3 regions of the Romboutsia sp. Marseille-P6047 genome follow, and region 2 is predicted to be linked to each of the others. Evidence: riboswitches for the same ligand, from Rfam matches in the RefSeq annotation. Region 2 holds a riboswitch; each other region holds the start of a gene.

Region 1 (4,298 bases), on a different contig from region 2:
ATATCAATGTTTAAATCATCAACTTCACTTTGAGATAATTTAATTATTTGCTTGCATACACCATTTTCTGACATATAATATGGCATTAGATAAACTAACTGATTATTATTTAATAATTCTATATGTACTTTTTGATCATAAGCTAGCCCCATAATACAATTATCTATCATAGACTCGTCTACATCTAATATTTTTTTAGATTCTTGAATTAAAATATCCTTCGGTAAATATGTATGACCACTACTCAATGACTGATTTAAAGCATATAATATGCCTTGACATATTCTATCTTCTGAATATTTATCTATACCAATTTTGCTAGCAATTTCATCTGCTATTTTAAATCCAATTCCTCTTATATCTTCTGCCAGTCTATATGGATTTTTATTAATAATGTCTATCGATTTATTTTTATATCTTTTGTATATTTTTAAGCAGTAATTAGGAGTTATACCATATGGAGATAGTTCTATTATTATATTTCGAAGTTCTCTGTTTTCTTCATAACTTTTTACTATTTGTTTTAATTTTTTTCCACCTATGCCTTCTACTTCTTCTAAACGTTCTGGATTATTTTGTATTATATCTAGTGTATTCACACCAAATTTATCAATAATCCTCTTTGCCATTTTCTCACCTATACCATGTATCATTCCAGATGCTAAATATGCATATATACCTTCTAGAGATGTTGGTGTAACCGGCATAAATTTACTTACTTCAAATTGAGTTCCATAAGTTTTATGATTTACCCACTTTCCTTCTACTTCTATGCTCTCTCCTACTGATAAAGTTGGCATACATCCAACGATTACAATTTCATCCATACTATTTGCCAAATGAGCTATAGTATATCCATTGTCTTCATTTTTAAATACTATGTCACTTATCATTCCTTCTATTCTTTCCATATCACTTCTCCTACAAACAAATAGTGTCTTTATCATACACCTAATTTGTAACTATTATACATTTTATAAACAATAAAATAAAGGGCACATTAAAAGATATATCATATCTTAAATATGCCCTTTGTGCTATTTATCTATTTCATCATTTCACATTCTAATGCTTGTTTTCTTAATGTTTCTGCTTTATCAGTTCTTTCCCATGGTAAGTTTAAGTCATTTCTTCCAAAGTGTCCATAAGCTGCTACTTGTTTATAGATAGGTTTTCTTAGATCTAAATCTCTTATAATTGCTCCTGGTCTTAAGTCAAAGTTTTTATTTACCAATTCAACTAATGCTTCTTCTGAAACTTTTCCAGTACCAAATGTATCTATAAATATTGATAAAGGCTTAGCAACACCTATAGCATATGCTAACTCTATCTCACACTTTTCAGCAAGTCCTGCTGCTACTATATTTTTAGCAACATATCTTGCAGCATAAGCTGCTGATCTATCAACTTTAGTTGGATCTTTTCCTGAGAATGCTCCACCACCATGTCTAGAATATCCTCCATAAGTATCTATTATTATTTTTCTACCAGTAAGACCTGTATCCCCTTGAGGACCTCCTATAACGAATCTTCCTGTTGGGTTTATATATATCATAGTTTCTTCATCAAGTAATTCAGCTGGTATAACATGTTTAATTACATGCTCTATTAAATCTCTTCTTATTGTATCATTATCTATATCTTCTGAATGTTGAGTAGATATAAGAACTGTATGAACTCTAATAGCTTTAGTTCCATCATATTCAACTGTAACTTGAGTTTTACCATCAGGTCTTAAGTAATCTAGTAATCCAGATTTTCTAACTTCAGTTAATCTTCTAGCTAATTTATGTGCTAATGATATTGGTAGTGGCATTAATTCTTCAGTTTCATTACATGCAAAACCGAACATTATTCCCTGATCTCCTGCACCAACATTTTCAATTTCCTCTTCTGTAACTTCTCCAACCTTATTTTCTAAAGCTTCATCAACACCCATAGCTATATCTCCTGATTGCTCATCTATAGATGTAATTACAGCACAAGTATTGCAGTCAAATCCAAATTTAGCTCTTGTATATCCTATTTCTTCTACTGTACTTCTTACTAATTTTGGAATATCAACATATGCTGATGTAGTTATTTCACCCGCAACTAAAACTAAACCTGTTGTAACAGTTGTTTCACAAGCTACTCTTGATAATGGGTCCTTTTCTAATAATGCATCTAGTATTGCATCTGATATTTGATCACAGATCTTATCTGGATGCCCTTCTGTAACTGATTCTGATGTAAATAAATGTCTTGCCATTTTATATCCTCCCTTTAATTTAATAAATTATATTTTTTTATTTTGTATAAATTGTAGGGGTTTATATTAATTGAACTATTAATCTTTTCAATTAAAAAAACCTCTCCTTATACAAGAAGAGGTTAATCATTACACATTTAATGTACTAATTAACTAACCTCATCTTTCAAGACTTATAAAAAATCTTGTAGGAATTAGCACCTTTTCCCTTTTGGGGCGGTTGCCGGGCTTCATAGGGCCTATCCCTCAGCCTCTCTTGATAAGGTAATAAATATTTTCATATTTATTATGAGTCGTTTTTATCCTTATTAATAATATTTTCTTTTTTTATTTTAATTATTAACTTTAGATATATATTACTATTTTCTTTAGATATATATTACTATTTTTTTAATTTAATGTCAAGGATATATAGTTTTATATGTCAGTAATTGTTATTTAAAAATAACAAGTTTTTGTGATTTTATCTATATAATATATAGTAGGGTAATTATTTAAAATTTACTTTATATTATAATATGATGCGTTATTAAAACTTAAGGTTAGGCATTTTTTAGATTATATATTCATATATTTTTGAAGGAGGTGTTCCTATGTATTTAGCTAAAGTAAATTATAAAAAAGAAAATGTAGCTCAAGTGTTAAGCTTAATACTAAAAGATATTATAAACGAAAATACTATTGTTATTTGTATAGGAACAGATAGGGCTATAGGTGATGCTCTTGGCCCTTTAGTTGGAACTATGCTAAAAAATAGCGATTTTAAATACCCTGTTTACGGTACTTTAGATAATCCTATTCATGCTTTAAATATATACGAGTCAATTGAAGAAATAAAAAATCTTCATCCTAAAGGAGAGTTTCTAGCTATAGATGCTTGCCTAGGAGCTAAAAATAGTATAGGTAATATACAAATTAGAAAAGGTCCTATTTTACCTGGAAAAGGTGTTGGTAAAAAACTACCTCAAGTTGGAAGTTACTCAATAGTAGGTATAGTAGATAAGATTGATGAAAGCAATAGATTTTCATTTAATAATGTTCGTCTTAGCTTTGTCTTAGAACTATCAGAAACTATAGCTCTTTCTTTACTTCTTGCTACTTAAAAAGTAACCGGTATCAATATACTTAAAATTATATAATAAAAAATGAACTCTAGTTTATTTCTAGAGTTCATTTTTTATATCTTAATAATCTTAAAATAATATTTAATTATCTCTTTTTAAACGTCCCACCCGTTTCTAATAAATCTAATGAACTTAATGAGCTTCCAGTTCCTTTTGCAACACAAGATAATGCATCTTCAGCTACAATTACCTTTATTCCTGTGCTTTCTTCAATTCTCTTATCTAAACCGTCTAATAAAGAGCCTCCACCTGTCATTATAATCCCTCTATCACTTATATCTGCAGCCAACTCTGGTGGCGTTTGTTCTAGTACAAAACGTGTAGCTACTAATATTTGTTCTATACATTCACTAATTGCATCTAGTATTTCAGCAGAAGATATTTTCATAGATTCTGGAAGACCTGTAATTAAGTTTCTTCCACTAACTTTCATATATCTTTCTTCTTCTAATTTCATTGCAGTACCTATTTCAATCTTTAGCTTTTCTGCACTTCTTTCTCCTATAAGAAGGTTCTTTTGTTTTTTTATATACCTTACTATAGCTTCATCAAATTTATCTCCACCAACTTTTATAGATGTACTTACAACAGCTCCTCCTAGAGATATAATTGCTATATCAGCAGTACCTCCTCCAATATCTATTACCATATTTCCATTTGGTTGAGATATATCTACTCCAGCTCCGATTGCTGCTGCTATTGGCTCTTCAATTATATAAACCTCTCTTGCTCCAGCTAAACGTGTAGCTTCTTCTACGGCTCTTTTCTCAACTTCTGTAACGCCCGTTGGAACACATACCATTATTCTTGGCATAAAAAATCTTCCGAATCCTTTTTTATCTACCACTTTTTCAACAAAGTACTTTAACATTTTTTCAGTAACATCATAGTCTGATATTACACCATCTCTTAATGGTCTTATA
Region 2 (4,298 bases):
TTGATGTCCATAAGTAAGCGCTACATTTCCAAGTCCACCAGCCCCAACAGCACCTGCCATTGCAGTATATCCTAGTATTGAAATTACTGATAATGTTATTCCTGACACAATAGAAGGCATTGCTTCTTTTATCATTACTTTAAATACTATTTGAGTTTTAGTAGCTCCAAATGATTTTGCAGCTTCTATTAATCCATAATCAACTTCATTTAATGCACTCTCTATTATTCTAGCTATAAATGGAGCTGCACCAACAGTTATAGGAACTATTGCAGCTTCTTCTCCTATTGATGTGCCAACTATTAGTCTTGTAAATGGAATTAAAGCAACTATAAGTATAATAAATGGGAAACTTCTAAAAATATTAACTATAAATCCTAATACTTTATATATTAAACTACAAGGCTTTAATCCATTTGGCTTTGTTACAACTAATGTTATTGCTAATATAAATCCAATTATTGTTGCAAGTATTGTTGGTACTAATATCATGTATAATGTTTCTAAGAACGCTTCTCCTAAAATTTCTGTTAAAAATGTACTTAAACTAGTTTGATTCATTGTTTATCTCCTCCCATCTTAGCCCTTCACTTTCTAAGTATGCTTTAACTCTATCTCCATATTCTGAAGATACATTTATAATTAATGACCCTAATATTTCATCTCTGAATTTCTCTAACCTTCCAAATACGATTGAGAAATCTATATCTAAATTTCTAGCCATACTTGTTATGACACAACTGTTAGAAACATTTTTAGGGAATAATATTTTTATATTAGTTCCTTTTGGTAAAATTATATTTTCTTCCCCAATTAACTTACTAAGTGCTTTACTATCATTAAAAAAAACTTCTTCTGTTTCATTTATATCTAAAACTTCACCATCTTCCATTATTGCTACTCTTGTGCATATTTGCTTTATAACTTCCATTTGGTGAGTTACCATAATAATTGTTATTCCAAACTTTTTATTTATATCTTGTAATAAACTAAGTATTGATTTTGTAGTATTTGGGTCTAATGCTGAAGTTGCTTCATCACAAAGAAGAACCTTTGGATTTAATGCTAATGCTCTTGCTATTGCTACTCTTTGCTTTTGACCTCCACTTAAGTTTCTTGGTTTAATATTACTTTTATCACTTAAACCTACTAGGTCTAATAATTCCTTTACTCTTTCTTCTTTTTCTTTCTTAGAATATTTAAAACATTCTAATGGTAAGGCTACATTTTCAAATACCGTCTTTCTTTCTAATAGTGAAAAGTGTTGAAATATCATTCCTAAATCTTTTCTAAGTAATCTAAGTCCCTCTCCTTTTAATGATTTGACTTCTTTCTCTCCTACAAGTACGCAACCTTCTTGATAGTCCTCTAAGCCATTTATACATCTAAGCAGCGTTGACTTTCCAGCTCCACTATGGCCAATAATTCCAAAAATTTCCCCATTTTTAATTTCCATATTAACATTATTCAAAACCTTAGTATCACCATAATATTTGTTTACATTTTTAATGCTTATCATATTTACTCCTCCCAAATATAATTCAATTAACGCTTTAAATTTAAAAAGCCTGAGTATAAACTCAGGCTTTTGTAAGCAGTTTATACTCATCTTTCAATTCTTATGAATTGCAGGATTTAGCACCTTGTATATAAAATATACTGGTTGCTGGGTTTCATCGGGCCAGTCCCTCCACCTCTCTTGATAAGGAATTATTTTATTTTGTACTTCTATGATTTATATATTATAGTTTTTTTTTCCATATGTCAATATATTTTCTGAATATTTTTATTTTGCACACTTTTTAGACTATTTGTTTTTTCCATTATTAGATGTAGTATCTATTCCTAACATATTATTCATATCTTTTATCATTTTATCAAACTCAGATCTAACATCATTTTCAACTTTAGTTGTATCATCAACTAATTTAATAAATTCATCTTGGCTCTTATTGTATGCATCTTTAGGAATTGTATCTAATCTACTTATTTTTTCATCTATTTCTTCTATTAAATCTTCACCTTCATCTATAAGCTCTTGATTTGCTTCTTTTAATTTTGCATCATCAGTTTTTGCATCATTTTTTAATCCATTAACAAAAGCTTGTAATTTTTCTTTACTATCTTGATACGCTGCTTTTACTTCTGATAAATATTTTTCATTACCAGGGTATTCTTTAGTTTTATAAGCGTTATTTACTTCATCTACACTACTATACATTGCATAATTATTTAAAGGAGATATATTATTAGTGTAAAGACCAGAGTAAGTATTTGCATACTCTGTATTTAAATACCCATTATCTTGTGTTGTAGTGCTATTTTGTGTTGTATTAGTGTTATTATCTGTTGTAGTTTCACCCTTTTTATTAGTACAACCAACTGATCCTACTGATAAACCTAACGCTAATCCTAGTGCTAATAATTTTTTTAATTCCATTTTACTTCCTCCTTAGTTTTATGTAGTACTCCTTATTATTTTTAATTATTTACTTAAATCTATACCTAATAAATCTTCTATTTTATCTAAAACATCATCAATATTATCATTATTATCTATGTCATCTAATTCTCTATCTAAATAATTTATTAATGAGTTTTTATCACTTTTAATAAATCTTCTTTCTTTAAATTTAAATCATCTTGTTTTTTTATTATTATTTCAATTGCTTTATCTGAGTATGATATTAAATCACTATTTAATTCTTGTAATTTAGAATCAATTATTTTTAATCCTGTTATAGATTTCTTAAATGATTCTATATTATTTTTACTATCTGATAATAAATTTTCATAATTCTTTATTAACTCTTCATTATTTAAGTTACTGTTATTATCTAGTAAATCATCTACACTTTCATCCTTTATATCTATAGGTTCTAAATATTTTTCATAATTCTTAGTTAATAAATCCTTGTACTCATCTTTACTTAATTCATTTGCTTTTTCAGTTTCTGATTGTGTGTTTTGAATACTTTCATTTGTTGTTTTTTCAACTTCTTCACTATTTCTTTTTGCACATCCAGTCATATTGAAGTTTAACATTAAAGTAAATATTATACCTAAAATGCTTAATCTTTTCATTTTTACCTCCTTGTGTATAAATAATTTATTTAAGTTATTATTTGTATATTTTTCTTTTTTAGTCTTATAAAGAGTAATATGTTTAAATAAATTGAAAATATGGGTATAATTCTTCTAGGAGTGTGATTGTTTTGAAAAATATAAATAAAATAAAAATAACTTATAATAACGGATTCACGAGAATAATTGAAAAAGATAGTATTCGAAATTTTTCATCTTTAATTGAATGGATGGATAAATTTAATAAAAACGAAGATGCGGGATTCTTGACACTATCTGGAAGAGATCTCGGTAGTGCAGTTTCTATTAATAAAAATAATGTAAAATATATAGAATCTATATAATAAAAAAGTATCTTAAAATTTTTATTTTAAGATACTTTTTTATTTCATCATATAAATGATTTAAATTCACTTTCTAAAACTTCTAAATCATCATAATCATAATAGAAATGACCTGAGCTTTCTAATTTTATAATACTTTTATTATTTAACTTATTATTGTATTTAAAACTCTTTTTATATATTTTTATACTTTTTAAACTTACAAGTTCATCGTTCATAGAGTGAAATATTAGCATTGGTATATCTATATTATTTAAATTTAATCTAACTTTTATTATTAGCTTAAATAAATCTATGTATCTTGGTGCCCATTTTATATAATTAAATAAATTTGTTTCATTTACACTAATAGCTTCATACGCATATCTTGTTAAAAGATCACCTTTAGGAATTATTCCTAGAGCTATTTTTATACAGCTTCTTATAATATTAAATTTTACTCTTATACATAACGGTGTTGCTATTGCAACAATATATTTTATATTTTGCTTGTACTTTAAATAGAATTCAATAGATAATAATGCCCCCATTGAATGTCCTACTAGTATTATATTTTTATATTTAGTTTTATACTTTTCAATTTCCCTTTCAATTGAAGTTCTCCACATATTTAAATTACTTTTTACAAAATCTTTTCCACTTTTTCCATGACCAGCAAGGAGTACTCCACAAACAGATATATTATTATCCATTGCAATTTGAGCAAGATTTCTAAATTGATATGGACTTTCTACTATACCATGTATAAATATTATCATAGTATCTGAATTCTTTACTTCTTGTACAAATGGCTTATGTCTATCTTTCATTTTCTCTACTCCCTATTACCCTTTTTAAGTATAAAATAACTATCTATTTACAAGTTTTTTT
Region 3 (4,298 bases), on a different contig from region 2:
AGAAGTAATGAAGGACATAGAACCTCAGTTTGAAAAACTAAAACAAATAAGAGAATTTAATCAATATAAAGTATTAAAGGCAATGCAGGAAGCTCATTTAAGTGATAATCACTTTAACTGGACTACTGGTTACGGATATAATGACATAGGTCGTGAAAAAGTAGAAGAAATATTTGCAAATGTATTTGGAGCAGAAGATGCACTAGTTAGACCGATAATAGTAAATGGAACTCATGCATTAAGTCTATGTGTACAAGGTATTGTAAGACCAGGTGATGAAATACTTTCAGTTACTGGTGCACCTTATGATACCCTACAAGGAGTTATAGGTATAAGGGAAGAAAAAGGATCTTTAAAAGAGTTTGGAGTTACATATGATCAAGTTGACTTTTTAGAGGATGGAAATATAGATTTAGAAGGTATAAAAAATAAAATAAATGATAGAACTAAGCTTGTAATGATACAAAGGTCTAAGGGATACGCTTGGAGAAAATCTCTTACAATAGAAGATATAAAAGAAGCTGTAGAAACTGTAAAATCAATCAATAAAGATATAATAGTTATGGTTGACAACTGTTATGGAGAATTTTTAGATACAAAAGAGCCTACAGAAGTTGGCGTAGATATAATGGCTGGTTCTTTAATTAAAAACCCAGGTGGTGGTCTTGCATTAACAGGTGGGTATATCGCTGGTAAGAAAGAATTAGTTGAAATGATATCATATAGATTAACAACTCCAGGAATAGGTAAAGAATGTGGACTTACATTTGGAACTACAAGAACAGTTCTTCAAGGATTTTTCATGGCACCATATGTTACCTCTCAAGCTGTAATGGGTGCTATATTCTGTGCAAGAGCATTTGAAAAATTAGGATATGACGTACTTCCAAAATATGATGATTTAAGAAGTGATATAATTCAAGTTGTTAGGCTTAATAATGCTGATGAAGTTATAAGCTTCTGTCAAGGAGTACAAGCTGCAGCTCCAGTTGATTCTTACGTTAGACCAGAGCCATGGGCAATGCCAGGTTATGACAGTGAAGTAATAATGGCAGCAGGTGCATTCATACAAGGATCTTCAATAGAATTAAGTGCAGATGCTCCTATAAGACCTCCATATAATGTATACTTCCAAGGTGGACTTACATTTGATCATTCTAAGATGGGTACATTAAAAGCAATTCAGTCTATGAAAAAAGCGAAAAATAAATAATAAATTATATAAAATAGCTCCTATTATGTTAAATAACATGTAGGAGCTATTTTTAGTTATATTTAAAATGTAGGAATTATTATACCTTTATAATGTTCTTTTAAGAAGCTTCTAGACTCATCAGATGTTAAAATCTTTTTTAATATTTCTATTTTTTCACTATTTAAGTCTTCAGTTCTGCATGCTAATACATTTTCGTATGTACCGTCTATTTCTGGAGAGTATATACTTTGTTTATTTGCATCTAATCCGGCAGCAGCAGCAAAATTACCATTTATGAATGCAGCATCTACATCTTGTAATAATGAAGGCAATTGACTAGCGTCAGCTTCTATAAATTCTATATTTCTTTTATTCTCAATTATATCTTTTGCAGAAGATAGTTCTACACCTTCCTTTAATTTTATTACTCCTTCATCTTCTAATATTTTTAAGGCTCTAGATCCATTTGTTGGATCATTAGGTATTGCAAACTTATCTCCAGATTTTAATTCATCAAAAGATTTTATTTTATTTGAGTATGCTTGTAGAGGAACTTCATATAGTCTTACCACATCTGTTAAATCATATCCTTGCTTTTCTATAGATTCATTTAAATATGGTCTATGTTGGAATAAATTAGCGTCAATCTCACTATCAGCTAATGCTGTATTTGGAGTAGTATAGTCATTAAATGTTACTATTTCAAGTTCATAACCTTCTTTTTCTACTTCAGATTTTAGATGTTCAAATAATTCTGTACCTGGAACTTGCATAGCGCCAACAGCTATTGTTTTATCATTTTTACTTGATACATTACTTTTAGTTGAACACCCTACAGCTGAGATACCTAGTGTTAAAGATAACACGACTCCTAATAATTTCTTGTTAAATAATTTTTTAAGTTTCATATAAGATCCCCCTTAAGTTTATTATGAAATAAGCCTAAAAAATATAAAAAAATCCTGAGTATAAACTCAGGTTAACTTCAGTTTATACTTATCTTCCAGCTATGTGCTGCAGGATTTAGCACCATGTATATAAGAAATATACTGGTTGCCGGGTTTCAAAGGGCCAGTCCCTCCACCTCTCTTGATAAGGCTTATTTAATTTATATTTATATTAATATAAATTAATCAAATTGTAAATAACTTTTTAGATTTTTCTGAATATAAATTAAATTTGATGAAATTTTGAGCTATAAGACATATTAATAAATAAAATTTTATTGAATATGAAATATGTATATAAAAACTTTCATTTTTGATTAATTTAATAAATATTATAAAATTAATGCAACATTGAAAAATAACGAATATAATATATAAAAAGATTTAAAATCTAACTTATAAAAATAATAAAATGAAATTTATTAAATAAATTATGCAGCTAGTATAAAATTTAATGATATAAATAAGGGGGGATTTTATGTGTGTTATTGACAAAAAACATTCTAAGGGAGTAAGTATAGTTGATACAACATTAAGAGATGGAGAGCAAACAGCAGGTGTAGTTTTTGCTAATCATGAAAAAATAGCAATTGCAGAAATGTTAAGTGATTTAGGTATAAATCAATTAGAAGTAGGAATACCTGCTATGGGTGGAGATGAGAAAGAAGTGATAAAGTCTATATGTAAAAGAAACTTAAAACCCAGTATTATGGCATGGAATAGAGCAGTGATTACAGATCTAGAAAATTCTATAGATTGTGGTGTAGATGCAGTTGCTATTTCTGTATCAGTATCTGATATACACATACAACATAAGTTAAAAACTTCGAGAGAATGGGTTTTAGAAAATATGGTAAAAGCAGTAGAATTTGCAAAGCAAAATGGATTATATGTTTCTGTTAATGGTGAAGATGCATCTAGAGCAGATTTTGATTTTTTAGTTAAATTTATAGAATTAGCAAAGCAAGCTGGAGCTAATAGATTTAGATATTGTGATACTGTAGGTGTAATGGAACCATTTGCCATAAAAGATATTATATTTGGATTATACAATAAAACTAAGTTTGATATAGAAATGCATACACATAATGATTTTGGAATGGCTACGGCTAATGCAATAGCGGGTGTTCTTGGAGGTGCTAATCATATTGGTGTTACTGTAAATGGCTTAGGAGAGAGAGCTGGGAATGCTGCATTAGAAGAGGTCTTAATGGCTTTAAAATACGTTTATAAATATGAAGTAAATGTAGATACAACAAAGTTTAAATATATATCAGAGTATGTTTCTAATGCATCAGGAAGAGAATTACCAAAGTGGAAAGCTATAGTAGGAGATAACATGTTTAAACATGAATCTGGTATTCATGCAGACGGAGCGATAAAAAACCCAACTAATTATGAAGCATTCGATCCAAAAGAAGTTGGTCTTGAAAGACAAATAGTAATAGGTAAACATTCTGGAAAAGCAGCTATTGTAAATAAATTTAAGGAATATGGAATAAATTTAAATGAAAAAGAAGCTAGTATGATGTTAGAAGCTGTAAGAGCATTATCTATAAGAGCAAAAAGAACTTTATTCGATAAGGAGTTAGTACAAATATATCAAGATATTAAAAAATATATAAATAAAAACTAATTGGAGGAAATTAAAATGTATAAAATTACTTTAATACCAGGAGATGGTATAGGACCAGAAATATGTAAGGCTATGGTTAAGGTAGTAGAATCTACAGGTGTAAATATAGAATGGGAAGAAGTTATTGCAGGTAAAAATGCAATAGAAAAATACAATACACCTATACCGAAACATGTAATAGATACTGTAAAGAAAAATAAGGTTGCAATAAAGGGACCAATAACCACTCCTATAGGTAAAGGATTTAGAAGTGTCAATGTAACTTTAAGACAGGAATTAGACTTATATGCGAATTTAAGACCGATAAAAACATTTAAAGGTATTAAATCAAGATACGAAGATGTAGATTTAGTTATAGTTAGAGAAAATACAGAAGACTTATATACAGGAATAGAACACAAATTAGGGGAGTATGGTGCTGAAAGCATAAAAATAATAACTAAAGAAGCTTCTAAAAGAATAATTCAATTTGCTTGTGATTATGTTAATGATAATAATAGAAATAAATTAACTTGTGTTC

The links. A riboswitch is a leader RNA that binds a small molecule or an ion and turns the genes downstream of it on or off. The one in region 2 is predicted to bind S-adenosylmethionine.
Region 1: linked by a shared signal. The riboswitch ahead of metK (methionine adenosyltransferase) and the one ahead of EIH23_RS03575 (methionine ABC transporter ATP-binding protein) in region 2 are both predicted to bind S-adenosylmethionine.
Region 3: linked by a shared signal. The riboswitch ahead of EIH23_RS10900 (MetQ/NlpA family ABC transporter substrate-binding protein) and the one ahead of EIH23_RS03575 (methionine ABC transporter ATP-binding protein) in region 2 are both predicted to bind S-adenosylmethionine.

What each region holds. Positions count from the first base shown of each region.
Region 1 covers NZ_UWOT01000011.1:11,520-15,817, reverse strand. Annotated here, with positions in the region: gene recD2 (SF1B family DNA helicase RecD2) at 1-911, opposite strand, end outside; gene metK (methionine adenosyltransferase) at 1,046-2,251, opposite strand; SAM riboswitch class I at 2,408-2,517, opposite strand; gene yyaC (spore protease YyaC) at 2,845-3,354, shown strand; gene EIH23_RS11400 (rod shape-determining protein) at 3,461-4,298, opposite strand, start outside.
Region 2 covers NZ_UWOT01000002.1:344,119-348,416, reverse strand. Annotated here, with positions in the region: gene EIH23_RS03580 (methionine ABC transporter permease) at 1-561, opposite strand, end outside; gene EIH23_RS03575 (methionine ABC transporter ATP-binding protein) at 548-1,519, opposite strand; SAM riboswitch class I at 1,603-1,709, opposite strand; gene EIH23_RS03570 (hypothetical protein) at 1,808-2,440, opposite strand; gene EIH23_RS03565 (hypothetical protein) at 2,590-3,084, opposite strand; gene EIH23_RS03560 (hypothetical protein) at 3,207-3,428, shown strand; gene EIH23_RS03555 (alpha/beta hydrolase) at 3,476-4,237, opposite strand; gene EIH23_RS03550 (glycerophosphodiester phosphodiesterase) at 4,277-4,298, opposite strand, start outside.
Region 3 covers NZ_UWOT01000010.1:8,605-12,902, reverse strand. Annotated here, with positions in the region: gene EIH23_RS10905 (methionine gamma-lyase family protein) at 1-1,213, shown strand, start outside; gene EIH23_RS10900 (MetQ/NlpA family ABC transporter substrate-binding protein) at 1,276-2,103, opposite strand; SAM riboswitch class I at 2,189-2,294, opposite strand; gene nifV (homocitrate synthase) at 2,621-3,778, shown strand; gene EIH23_RS10890 (isocitrate/isopropylmalate dehydrogenase family protein) at 3,794-4,298, shown strand, end outside.